DNA from 4 places in the Planosporangium spinosum genome. Region 2 is predicted to be linked to each of the others. Evidence: riboswitches for the same ligand, from Rfam matches in the RefSeq annotation. Region 2 holds a riboswitch; each other region holds the start of a gene.

Region 1 (3,187 bases), on a different contig from region 2:
TGACCCTGACGGGTCTTGGAGGTCTCCAGTCTGGCAGCGGCGTCGTTGTACCCCCGCGCCGCCGCGTCCAGCTGGTCACGCAGGGACGAGGCACCACCTTCCGGGCCGGCGGCGCCGGGAGCGGCGTGTACCGGCCCCGCCGGCAGCAGTCCCACCAGGACGGCGGCGGCGAGGAGTGCGGCAACGAGCAGGGTCGGTCGGGCAGGGGCGGCTGACAGCCTCACGTACACGTTCCTTCGTGTCGTCCGCCGGTCGGAGGGGTGACGGCGATCCGCATCGACCCTAGGCACATCTGCGCAGAACACCCAAGGCTCCTAATCCTCTTCTAATTAACGGGAACCGAACGGACCACGACATATCATCCTCACGTCCAGGGTCGCCGGCACGCCGACACGGGCAGCCCCCACACTCGCTCCGACGCCCGAGGGCCCGGCCGGCGATTCTCGCCGGCCGGGCCCTCGGATCGGTGACGGGAGGAAACCCGGGGAGCTCGGGCGGTCAGTACGAGTAGCCCCGGTTGACCATCCACTTGGCCATGTTGATGGTGGTGACCCAGTACGAACTGGCGCTCGGGTTGGCCGGATCGGCGATCTTCACCGCACGCCCCTCGTCGTTGTACCCGACGATGGCCACGTAGTGCCCGCCGCCGTAGCTGTGCCAGTTGCCATTGGTGTCCGTCGCGGAGCCGACGACGTTGGCGACGACGCCGTAGCCGTTGCTGACGGCGTGCACGACGTCCGCCTGCAGCTGGTCCATCTGGGCAGGCGTGGCCGCGGGTCCCGGAATCGACCTGGTCTGGTAGAAGTCGGTACCCAGCACGGAGTTCAGGACCCGGGTGGTGTCCACGGCCGAGTCGGTCCCACCGGTGTCGGTACCCAGCAGTCGGGCCACCTCGTCCTGGCTGGGGGTCTTACCACGCACGGTCAGCACGATCCGGGTGGACGCCGGGCCGCAGTAGTAGTAGTTCGGCTGCGACTGGTACTGGTAGTCCAGCTCCTTCGCCACCGGCGGGGCCGGGGCGGGCGTCGCGGTGGGAGCGGCCGACGGCGCGGCCGGGGCCTGGGCCTGCGCCTGCGCCTGCGCAGACTCAGGCGCCTGGGCCTGGGCAGGCGCCTGAGTCTGCGCCGGGGCCTGAGCCTGCACCGGGGCCTGAGCTGAAGCCCGGGCTTGGGTCCGGGCCGGAGCCGATGACTGGGCCGGGGCCTGGGTACGACTCTGGCTCCGGTCGGCCCGCTCAGCGCCGCCGTCACGGGTGGTGGTGTCCACAAGCGCCACATTCGTCGAGGTCTTCGACGTCGCCTGGCCGGACGACTCACTGATCAGAATGCCGCTCGTGGCGGCCACGGCGAGCACGCCCGCCGAGACGAGTGCGAGGCGGGAAATACCGGACGGTGCGGCATGCCGGAACCGGGTACGGGTACGGAGGGGCTTCAATTCAATTACTCCACGCAACTTGCCGGCCCTCGGCCGAACACCGGCCGACGACCCTGTGAGCTACCGGTCGACGCGGCGACGGGGACACACGAGGACCAGAGATGTCCGCGCAGGCGAACCTGGACGCGGTGGTATCAGCCTGCGACCGCGACACCCGTGCGTGAGTGGCCGGAGGCGTGAGCGGCATCGAGAGCGCCACCGTGGTCTGGCATGACGACGAGGAGGGTTACGCCACCGCGACGAACGGCCGTCTCGTACCTGTCGAGCGACCGGGGTACCCGGTACGCCCGGGAACTGTCCGGTGGTGGTACCGGGCGGACTGCCCGGCACGCGGCATCCTCGCGTCACCGACCTTTGATGTGACCTAGCGGGTCGAGGTCAGGGACCGACCCGAACCGGAGTGGCCGGCGGCGTGTCCAAAGTGGGTGGAGTATCGCGGAGGATGGGACAGGGGTCTTGCACGAGCATGATCTCCTTACGCTGCCGCTTACCGGGTTAGCTGACGGATTCGGGCGGGAAGGACGCCCTACCATGGGCCATTCGGCCCACGGATTCACCCCAAACGTTCGGTGGGTCCCCGGCTCGTAGACAAAGACGACTCAGCGGGCCCGCTCCGGCGTCGCCGACGGCAACATCAACCGGATCAGACGCGATGACACTACTGGTGGCCCATCGCCGCTGCCAAGACCCAATTCCTGTTACCCGCCGCACGTACGGAGCAATTGATAGATCATTTCTGAATCCTGCATTGCGGCCTTCGATGCGCATTTCCCATAGTCGGAAAACGATCATGCGTGCCGAGGCGGCCACACCCGCGACGCCTCGAGCCCGGCCCAATCGGACACACTCCGCCAGGGCTCCGCAGTTCCGCAGCCAGGACTCAGCCGCCAGGACTCAACCGCCAGGACACCGCCGCCCAGGAATCCCGAGCCGGGATGACCTGACCGGGATGCCCTGGCCGGGATGCCCTGACCGGGATGCCCTGACCGGGATGCCCTGGCCGGGATGCTCCCTGGTGTCGACCCGCCCGGTCGCGCCGACTGCCGGTGGCGCGAGGATGCCGCATCACCGGGCGCCGCCCCGGGATTCCGCGACGCCGAACCGGTGCACGTATCCGCGGCACCGAACCGGCCCGTCCGGACACGCGTCCGGCGTCCGGGTGCGTCCGGCGTCCGGACACGCCACGGTCGACGACCACTGGCCCCGTACCGCCTGCACATTCTTTCAATATTTCAATTCGTTTATGTAACTCGGCGACCTGCCAGCTCGCGAACATCCGACCCCGCCCACAGTCCCATGTTCGCCCCGGTGGACGTACCCATTAATGATCACGTTGCCGGCCACCCATGCGAAAACGTAAATCTTCGTCGAATGGCGTCGCGGGGAGCGCAATTTCAACGGCTGACGCTCGACCATTTCCCGGAGGCGCTTTCAGCATGCGCCATGGCCCCGTCAGCGTCGGCTGGCCGGCATCGACCCGTCAATACGGGTCGATCGCCGCTGGACCTTATCGCGCTCAGCGCACCGACGGCCCGTCGCCGGGCTGATGCCCGGTCGAAGACCCATGGCCGGGCGAATGCTCGGCCGAAGACCCATGGCCGGGTCGACGCTCCGCCGACGAATCATCGGAGGTGCCCGGCACCGGCACGGTTCCATTGCCGGGAGCCAGCAGAGACCTGCGGCGACTGTAGGCGAAGTAGACGACCAGCCCGACGGCGAACCACACGGCGAAGCGCAGCCACGTCTCCGGCTT
Region 2 (3,187 bases):
ACGTGGTCAAGCTCGACATGCACCTGGTGCACCACCCGCACCGGCCGGAGGTGGCGCGGGTGGTCAACGCCGTCATCGCGTACGCCGAGCGCACCGGCGCCACGATCCTCGCCGAGGGCATCGAGACGCCGGCGCACCTCGCCACCGCGCTCAGCATGGGAGCCACGGTCGGGCAGGGCTGGCTGTTCGGCCCCGCCCAGCGACTGCGCCGTCCGGCGCGGCCACCGCGCGAGCCGCTCGCGTTCGTGGCCGCGCCGGAGACCGCCGCGCCGGCCAGCCGCACCGAGGCGCGTACCCCGTTCGAGATCGTCGCCGCCCGGCGCCCCACCAGCCACTCCACCAAGCGCATGCTGCTGCCGATCAGCAAGTACCTGGAGGCCAAGGCGACCGACCGGACCGAGCCTCCGGTACTGCTGAGCTGCTTCCAGGAGGGCCGTCACCTGACGCCGGCCACCGTGCGCCGCTACACCGGCATCGCCGATACCGCAGCGCTCGTCGCGGTGCTCGCCACCGACGTCGGCGAGGAGCCGATCCCCGGGGTACGCGGAGCGCGGCTGACCGCCGACGACCCGCTGCGGGGCGAGTGGAACGTGATCGTCGTCGGCCCGCACTTCACCGGCGCACTGGTGGCGCGCGACCTCGGCGACGGCGGCCCGGAGATGGACCGGCGATTCGAGTACGCGCTCACCTACGACCGGGGCCTGGTCCTGGCGGCGGCCCGCTCCCTGCTGCACTGGGTGGTCCGCACCGACGTGGTCCGCACCGACCAACCTCCCGGCCGGCACCGGCCGCCGGCGGACGCCGGCAATGGCCGTACGGCGACCGCGGCCCGCCATTCGGCGTAACCCGAACGGCCGGCGATGGCCGACCGGGCACCGAGAAAGGAACGGTCGGCTAATTGGCGTGTATCACTGTGTGGAAAATCTCGCGCGGGGGCATTCCACACAGTGGACGAAATCACGCATCAATGCCGCCGAGTATCGGAAATGACGCCACTACCAGCCAAAACTCGGCAATTTGAGCCGCCCACCAGCCACCGTGGACCGTCGCATCGGAGATCAGTAAAGGCTCCCTCGGTAACGCTCTGCCATGCCCTCAGAACAGGACGTAACAACGACTTTCACCTAAGGTGGGGAGCCAGTACGCGTAACGGACAGGATGTACTTCCCGTACGTCCAAGATCACGTTAAGTTGGTCTAGGCCCGCTCGTAAGTCCGCCGCCCAACCCGGGTGACGACGAGCCGGCACCGCCGAATCGCATAACCCGTCGCCGCCCGGCGGCGCACGGGGTGAACCGGGGAACCACCCGACGGCCACGCCGTCCCGGGGTGAATCCGCAGGACCCTGCGGTAGGGCCATCTTCTTCCGGCCCGAACCCGTCAGCTAACTCGGTAGGCGGTAAGGAAGAAGGGTGCTCTGTGCCTGCAGTACCACGACTGCTGCGTGCCATGCTCCTGGGCGCGGTGGGGGTAGCCGTCCTCGCGCCGGCCACGGCGGCCAACGCGGAACCCTCAGCGAGCGACCTGACGCAGCAGATCAACCAGTCCTCCAGTGCCCTCGAAAAGATCGTCGAGCAGTACAACGGCGTGGGCGAGAAGCTGAAGGCGACCCAGGCCGCCGCCGACGAGCTCAACGTCAAGATGGCGCCGCTCCAGTCACAGGTCGACCAGGCCTACGACAACGTCGGCAAGATCGCGGCGCGCGCCTACATGGGCGGCGCGGCCCGGCCGATGACGCTGTTGCTGTCGGACGGCTCGTCGGGCAACGTGCTGGCCGAGCTCACCTCGCTCAACCACATCGCCTCCACCGAGCAGCGCCAGATCGAGGGCTACGCCCAGATGAAGGCGCAGTACGACACGCAGAAGAAGCAGCTCGACGACCTGCTCAACCAGCAGCGGGCCGACCAGAAGAGCCTGGCCGACCAGAAGGCGAAGATCGAAAGTGACCTCGCCACGCTGATGGAGCTGCGCAAGAAGGCCTACGGGTCGGCGACCACCCCTCCGCCGACCAACAAGCCCGCCGCCCCGAACATCGCCGGCAGCGCCGGCACCGCGGTGAAGTTCGCGTACAACGTCATCGGCAAGCCGTACGTCTACGGCGCCGCGGGCCCCAACGGGTACGACTGCTCCGGGCTGACCATGGCGGCCTGGGCGGCCGCCGGCAAGTCGCTGCCGCACAACGCGGCGATGCAGTGGGACCAGGTCGCGCACATCTCGGCCAGCCAGCTACAGGCCGGTGACCTGGTCTTCTACTCCGGTCTGGGGCACGTCGCCATCTACGTCGGCGGCGGCCAGGTGATCCACGCACCGCAACCCGGCGACAATGTCAAGCTCGCCAGCGTCAACATGATGACGCCGTACGGGTACGGCCGGGTCCGCTAGACAGCACACCCATGATCGCGGGGGACTGGACACACCGGTCCCCCGCGATCATGCTTTTCGGGGTGAGCTGGGATCCCGCGCAGTACGAACGGTTCGCCGCCGAGCGGGCCCGCCCCTTCCACGACCTGACCGCCCGGATCCGCACCACCGCGCCGGAGCGCGTCGTCGATCTCGGCTGTGGCCCCGGCACGGTCACCGCCACCCTGGCGGACCGGTGGCCCGGCGCCCACGTGTACGGCCTCGACTCCTCGCCGGAGATGATCGCCGCCGCCGAACGGCTGACCCACCCGGGCCGACTGGAGTTCGGCCTCGGCGACATCGCGGCCTGGCGGCCCGACCCCGGGTCGGTCGATGTGATCGTCTCCAACGCCGCGCTGCAATGGGTGCCCGACCACCTGGCGGCGCTGCCCACCTGGGCGGCGGCGCTGCGGCCGGGCGGCGCGCTGGCGATCCAGGTACCCGTGTCCGACGGCATGGCCGCCGCGGACGTCATCCACGCGGTCGTCACCGCACCGGAGTGGACCGATCGGCTCCGCGCAGCCGCGTCCGGCACCGGGCCACGGAGCGCGAGCCCGGTACGTCCGGTCGACGAGTACCTCGACGTGCTGGCCGGCAGCGGGCTGGCGGTCGACGCCTGGCAGACCACCTACCTGCACATCCTGCCCGGCACCGACCCCGTCCTCGAATGGTTCGCCGGCACCGGCCTACGGCCCTACCTCGACGCGCTGGCCGGCGACCCGCCAGCAGCCGCACGCTTCCGCGACGAGGTGGCGTGGCGGCTGCGCGAGGCGTACCCGAACCGCGGC
Region 3 (3,187 bases), on a different contig from region 2:
GAGAAGTTGCGCACCTGCTCCGCGGTGGTCGCGTTCCGCGACGCGCTGCGGGCGGCCGAGACGGGCGGAGGTGAACGCCATGACATCGCCGCGGTGGGACGACGATGAGCGGTTCCTGACCGACCTGGGTGAGGCGCTCCGTGGACTGCCCCCGGCGCCTGCGGATTTCGTCGCGGCGGCGCGCGCCGCCTGGACGTGGCGGACGGTGGACGACGAGCTTGTCCTCGCGACCCTCGTCTTCGACTCGGCGACCGACGCCGGCCAGCTCGCGCGCACCCGTTCCGGCCGTTCGGCGCGGACCCTGGCCTTCCAGGGCGACGGGGTGACGGTCGAGATCGAGCTGACCGAGACGGGCATCGTCGGCCAGCTCAGCCCGGCCAGCGGCGGCCAGGTCACCGGAGAACATCCGGGAGGCGTCTTCGACCGGGCCGAGGTGGACGGGATCGGCTGCTTCCTCCTGCGGTCACCGCCGCCCGGCCCGGTCCGGGTGCGAGTCCGCACCGGTGCGTACGGCGTGGTGACGGGATGGGTGTGCGCCGACTGACCGGGCGCCGACCGTGTCTTTCAGCGGCGCCCGGTCGCCAGGTCAGTACGAGTAGCCGCGCTGGGAGATCCAGTTGGCCATGTTGATGGTGGTCACCCAGTACGTACCGTCGCCGTTGGGGTTGGCCGGGTCGGCGATCTTCACCGTCCGGCCGTCGTCCTTGTAACCGATGATGGTGAGGTAGTGGCCGCCTTCGTAGGAGTGGTACGTGCCGGCGGTGTCGGTCAGGTGGCCGGCGATGTTGGCGACGATGGCGCGCCCGCTGTTGACGGTCTTCAGGACGTCGGCCTGAAGCTGGTCCATCTGAGCCGGCGTAGCGGGGTAGGCCGGGATCTCCCTGGTCTGGTACACGTTGCTGCCGATGACATTGTTGAGCGCACGTGTCGTGTCGTAGGCGGAGTTCGTCCCGCCGGTCGTGGTGCCGAGCTGCCGGGCGATCTCGTCCTGACTGAGGATGTGCCCACTGGCGCTCAGGGCGATCCGGGTGGCCGCCGGCCCGCAGTAGTAGTAGTTGGGCTGCAACTGGAACGCATAGTCGAGCACCTTCGACGGCGGGACCGGCGCCGCGGGGACCGCACCGGTCGCGCCGCCCTGCGGGGCCTGGGTGACGCCGGCACGCGGGGCGGCGGCCGCAACGACCGAACCGGATGCCTGGGCCGGCTGCGAACCGTCCGCCTGGCTGACCACGAGGCCGACGGTTGCGGCCACGGCGAGCAGGCCGCCCGAGACGACCGCCATCCGGGGCAGGCGGACCGAAGCCGCATGCTGGAAGGGCTTACGGGTATGTACACGATTCATTGGATTCTCCATGCGGGTGCCACCCGCTGGCCAGCACGGGCTGATCAGTGGGCAAACTCGGTCTGACGCGGTGAGATGGGCGCGCGGGACCCACGAGGCATTCGGTGACAACGCCCGGCACGATGTCCGGGGTGACCGACCGCGGTCCTCAGGCGCTGGTGCGACCTATCGATTCACGGTCAGGGACCGGCGAGGGACGGAGCGGTCCACTGCGCACACACAGCATGGTGGAGGAGTCGGTGATGGAGAGGGGGTGCGAAGACGTGCACGAACATGATCTCCTTACGCTTCCGCCTACCGGGTTAGCTGACGGATTCGGGCGCGAAGGTCGCCCTACCACAGGCCGTCGGCCCGTGGATTCACCCCAGACTTGCGGTGGGTCCCCGGCTCGTTGAGCACGACTCGGCGGGTCCGTTCCGGTGCCACCCGCTCGGTGAACAGTGACCGGATCGGACGGGCGTTGACATTACTGACGGGTCAACTTTCTGCCAAGACCCTCCACCTGTTATCAACCGCACTGGTGACACCACAGAAGATCATCATGGTCGTTTTCCTGGTGTTGGTTTCCCGCACATCCGACCGGGCGACCATCGCCGGCATCTCCCGCGACGGGCTCGCTCGCCACCCGGCAACGGCGGGACATGGGCGTGTCCGGCTTGGATCCAGGGCCCGCGGGCCCCAGGATCAAGACTCGTGGATGAAGACGTCATCGCGCAGTGGGCACCCGCCCCACTGTGGGAGCTCGCCGCAGCGCTGCTTCCCGCGGCTCCGGTACGCCCGCAGGGAGGCGGACGCCGGCGGGTGGACGACCGGCGGGCGTTCGCCGCGATGCTGTACCTCATCCAGACCGGCTGCTCCTGGTGGCAGCTCCCCGAGAAGACGTTCGGGGTCACGCGGCCGACCGCCCATCGCCGGTTCACCGAGTGGACCGCCGCCGGCTTCTGGGGCCGGCTCCATGACGTGCTCGCCGACCGCCTCGCCGATGACGTGGGCAGCGCCTGGGCCCCGGCGCTGACCGAGGCTATCGCGGCACAGGCGGAGAAGGCGCGATCCGGCCGCAGCGGCCGGGTCCGACCAGGCGGCCGGCCCATCGATCCCCGGTGACGGCCGCATCCGGGTCGATTCCCACCATCACCTCACCGACGGCCGCCCGGCTCCGACCGTACGAGCCCCGGTGGCCGACCGGTGCACCACCGGCCGTACCTGTCGGCGCCGCCGCCTGCCCCACCGGTCGGCCGGAAACTCCGGACGTCCCGTAACGCGCAGATCACACCCCGCCAAATGAGACACCAAATGAGACATCGTCTACGCTCCCCGGGGTGCCTCCCAAAAACGACAGTGACCAGCCCCTCGAAAAACCAACAGGCCACCGTCAAAAAGCAACGAGCCACCGCCCCAGCCGCCTCCGGCGCTACCAACGCGGACGCCACGCCCAGAAATCGACACTTCGACCCCACACCGCCGCGATGGCAGCGGCGATCGCGCTCGCCTCGATCGGCGGCGCAGTCTGGGCGGCCACCGCCACTCCGGCAGACCGGCCCGGCAACACCGCGGCCACCTCGCAGGTCCTCGCCGACCGCGCGCAGGTAGCCGACGCCAGGGCCGACCGCAGCCAGAGCCGGGAAACCGCGACCCCCGGCGCGAAGCCACGAGAATCCGCACCGCAATCCACACCGCCGAAACCCCGCCCGCAGCAGAACACCGCCGCACCGCCGGCGCCCAGCACGCAGCCGCCCATGCCGACGGCGCCGGCGCCGGCGCCGGCGCCGGCGCCGTCCCCCACCAGGCCCGCCCCCGTCGCCGACCTCGACCAGGCGCAGATGGACAACGCCGTGTCCATCGTCG
Region 4 (3,187 bases), on a different contig from region 2:
CCGAGCAGTTGACGCTGCTGGACATGGTCGCGCGTAGTCAGCGCGACCAGATCAGCACGGTGGCTGCCGCGCGCGACAAGTTCGCCGCCGACAAGACGTCCCTCGACAATCTGATCGCACAGCAGGCGAAGCAGGACGCCGACCTCGCGGCGAAGAAGAAGCAGATCGAGGAGCAGCTCAGCCAGTTGCAGCGGATGCGCCAGCAGGCGTACGGGAGCAGCGGCTCCACCGGCGTGCTGAAGCCGACCGCCTGCCCGGTGGAGTTCACCGGTGGCCCGGGCGGGACCGCCGCGCAGAAGGCGTGCGGCCTGATCGGCAAGCCGTACTACTGGGGAGCAGCGGGCCCCAACGGTTACGACTGTTCCGGCCTGACGATGGTCGCCTGGCAGGCGGCCGGCGTCCGGCTGGACCACCTGGCCAGCGCCCAGCGGAGGAAGTCGACGGCGATCACCCGGGACCAGTTGCGCACCGGTGACCTGATCTTCTTCGGCTCCGACAACCACCATGTCGGTATCTACGTGGGCGGCGGCTGGATGGTTCACGCACCACACACCGGTGACTACGTCCGGATGGCGCAACTGACCGGGTACTACGCCAACAACGTGTCGGGGTACGGCCGCCCGGCCTGAGTTCCCGATCACAGAGAGCGCCGGCGATCGATTGATTGCCGGCGCTCTTTCGGCGTGTCACCCTTACGGTGAGCAGTGAAACGGTCACCATTCACCGACAACAGGCGTCCAGTTTGGGTGACATTCCGCACGTCCGATGGATTTGCGGGCAGCAAGATTCACATCCTCTGCCAGTTGCGCAATGGTTAGCCGGTGTGGCGATTTACACACCACCGTCCGTAGATGGCTAAGATCCGCTCTGTATCGCCGATGAGGACGCCGGAGCCGCGAAACGGCAGGTCAGAAGGGCTGTTTTGGGAATCCATGGCCGTCCCTGCCCACGGCCCAATCCTGGACTTGCCACAACCCTTGACGCGCCATAGCGTGATTGCTCGTCGGGCGGGAGTCCGTACCCAAAGCGGGTGCGCCGCGCGACACCGCTCAATCGTCTCATCGACGAGCCGGGGACCCAATCGTGTCCCGGGGTGAATCCGCTGCGTCAGCGGTAGGGCGAACTTCCCGCCCGAACCCGTCAGCTAACCCGGTAAGCGGTCATGGAAGTAAGGAGCCGGACTCCGGTGGAATTGCATACGATGCGGCCTTCCGGGTCGCGTCTGAAACCCGTGCGTACTGTCTTCGGTGGCGTCGGGGCGGTCTGCGCCGGACTGGTCATCGCGCTGGGCCTGTCGACCAGCGCCCACGCCGCGCCCGCCGATCCTGCCGCCATCGAGGCGCAGATCAACGAGGCATGGAACAAACTCGAACCCGTGCTGGAGCAGCACAACGGCGTCAAGGTCCAGCTCGCGGACAACCAGGCCAAGGTCGCGCAGCTCGAGGAGCAGATCAGGCCCCTGCGGCTGCAGGTGGACGTCGCGATGAGCCGGGTCGGTTCGATCTCCGAGCGCGCTTACAAGAGCGGCCAGGCGTCGGCGCTGAGTGCACTGCTCACCAGTAGCCAGCCGACCAACCTCGCCGACCAGCTCGCTCTGCTGGACGCCATGGCCAAGAACGAGCGGGACCGGGTCGCCGACGTGGCTCGGATGAAGGAACAGTACGACACGCAGAAGAAGCCGCTCGACGATCTGGTCAAGAAGCTGACGGTCCAGGAGAAGCAGCTCGCCGACCAGGAGAAGCAGCTCAACGACCAGATCGCGCAGTTCAACAAGATGCGCCTGGAGGCCTACGGCACCAACGCCCCGCAGGGCAACCTGCGCCCGGCGCCGTGCCCGGTCTTCCTGGACGGCAGCCCCGGCTCCAAGGCCGCCCAGATCGCTTGTAGCAAGATCGGAACCGCGTACATCTTCGGCGCCGAGGGTCCGAAGAACTTCGACTGCTCCGGCCTTACGAAGTGGGCCTGGGCGCAGGCGACCGGCGGCCGGGTCAACCTGTACCACTACACGGTGACCCAGTTCCAGACGACCAAGCGGGTCAGTCGTGACCAGTTGCGCACCGGTGACCTGATCTTCTGGTTCTCTGACATGCACCACATGGGCATGTACGTCGGTGACGGCTGGGCGCTGCACGCACCGCAGTCCGGTGACGTGGTCCGGATGGTCCGCATGGACGCGATGCCGATCTCCGGCCTCGGCCGACCGGGCTGATCCTCACTGTCTTCGGAATCGGGGTGGCGGGTTTTCCGCCGCCCCGATTTTCGTTGCCGCGTCGGTCACCCGTTCGCGCAATCGGCAGCGATCTCGTACATGTGTTCGATAAACTGTACCCATGGCTTCCTGGTCCGAGTTTGCCGCCGTCGAGCCCCAGCTCGCGGCGTCGATCCATGCGCTGGTCCATCAGTACGGGCCCGGCCTGGGCTACCTCGCGACCATCCGGCCGGACGGGGGTCCGCGGTTGCACCCGGTCTCGCCGTTCATCACCCGGGACGGCCTGTACTGCTTCGTCATCGACTCGCCCAAGCGCCGCGACCTGGAACGTGACGGGCGGTACGCGCTGCACTCGTTCCCGCCCGAGACCACCGACGACGAGGCGTACGTGTCGGGCATGGCACACCTGATCACCGACCCGGCGCGGGTCGAGCGGTACGCGATCGAGATGCGCGCCGAGCCCCTGGCCGACTGGCGGCTGTTCGAGTTCACCGTCGACGTGGCCATGATCGTGCGGCACCGCCAGTCCCCGAGCCCGGTCGACCAGTTCGCCCGCGCATACCGCCAGGTCTGGCGTGATCCACGCCCAACCCTGCGGTGCGAGGTGCGCTGAGGCGGCCGGGTCGGCTAGAGTAGGTTCCGCTCCACTCGCGGGTGTAGTTCAATGGCAGAACATCAGCTTCCCAAGCTGACAGTGCGGGTTCGATTCCCGTCACCCGCTCCACAGACAATCGCCCTGGTCAGGACCATGATCCCGACCGGGGCGTTTGGCTATTCGCGTTGTCAGATGGGCCGTCGGGCCATTAACCCACCGTGGTGAGCGCTTCGGCGGCACCGTCGTCCGGGTGTCCGGTCGGCCCGGTGCACGGCACGATCCTGGCGGTGGTCGACCAGCCCGCCTCGATCGGCGCGCTGCCGCGGAGGTACGCCGGGAGATGGCCGCGATGCCCGCGCTCGAGCAGGTCTCCGCCGGCTCCG

What was found. Region 2 has a riboswitch for cyclic di-AMP ahead of ACNTMW_RS20530 (C40 family peptidase). Riboswitches for the same ligand answer to the same signal wherever they lie in the genome.
Region 1: it holds a riboswitch for cyclic di-AMP, as region 2 does, so the genes downstream of both, ACNTMW_RS04545 (C39 family peptidase) here and ACNTMW_RS20530 (C40 family peptidase) in region 2, are expected to answer to the same signal.
Region 3: it holds a riboswitch for cyclic di-AMP, as region 2 does, so the genes downstream of both, ACNTMW_RS02740 (C39 family peptidase) here and ACNTMW_RS20530 (C40 family peptidase) in region 2, are expected to answer to the same signal.
Region 4: it holds a riboswitch for cyclic di-AMP, as region 2 does, so the genes downstream of both, ACNTMW_RS10280 (C40 family peptidase) here and ACNTMW_RS20530 (C40 family peptidase) in region 2, are expected to answer to the same signal.

What each region holds. Positions count from the first base shown of each region.
Region 1 covers NZ_JBLYUB010000002.1:385,008-388,194, forward strand. The annotation lists gene ACNTMW_RS04540 (coiled-coil domain-containing protein) at 1-218, opposite strand, end outside; gene ACNTMW_RS04545 (C39 family peptidase) at 499-1,434, opposite strand; gene ACNTMW_RS04550 (hypothetical protein) at 1,611-1,802, shown strand; cyclic di-AMP (ydaO/yuaA leader) riboswitch at 1,904-2,049, opposite strand; gene ACNTMW_RS04555 (amino acid permease) at 2,951-3,187, opposite strand, start outside.
Region 2 covers NZ_JBLYUB010000015.1:125,554-128,740, reverse strand. The annotation lists gene ACNTMW_RS20535 (sensor domain-containing phosphodiesterase) at 1-845, shown strand, start outside; cyclic di-AMP (ydaO/yuaA leader) riboswitch at 1,239-1,413, shown strand; gene ACNTMW_RS20530 (C40 family peptidase) at 1,419-2,381, shown strand; gene ACNTMW_RS20525 (methyltransferase domain-containing protein) at 2,444-3,187, shown strand, end outside.
Region 3 covers NZ_JBLYUB010000001.1:589,470-592,656, forward strand. The annotation lists gene ACNTMW_RS02730 (RNA polymerase sigma factor) at 1-108, shown strand, start outside; gene ACNTMW_RS02735 (hypothetical protein) at 80-544, shown strand; gene ACNTMW_RS02740 (C39 family peptidase) at 587-1,342, opposite strand; cyclic di-AMP (ydaO/yuaA leader) riboswitch at 1,619-1,760, opposite strand; gene ACNTMW_RS02745 (transposase) at 2,036-2,446, shown strand; gene ACNTMW_RS02750 (hypothetical protein) at 2,809-3,187, shown strand, end outside.
Region 4 covers NZ_JBLYUB010000006.1:41,120-44,306, reverse strand. The annotation lists gene ACNTMW_RS10285 (C40 family peptidase) at 1-629, shown strand, start outside; cyclic di-AMP (ydaO/yuaA leader) riboswitch at 1,037-1,174, shown strand; gene ACNTMW_RS10280 (C40 family peptidase) at 1,232-2,209, shown strand; gene ACNTMW_RS10275 (pyridoxamine 5'-phosphate oxidase family protein) at 2,331-2,822, shown strand; tRNA gene ACNTMW_RS10270 (tRNA-Gly) at 2,860-2,933, shown strand.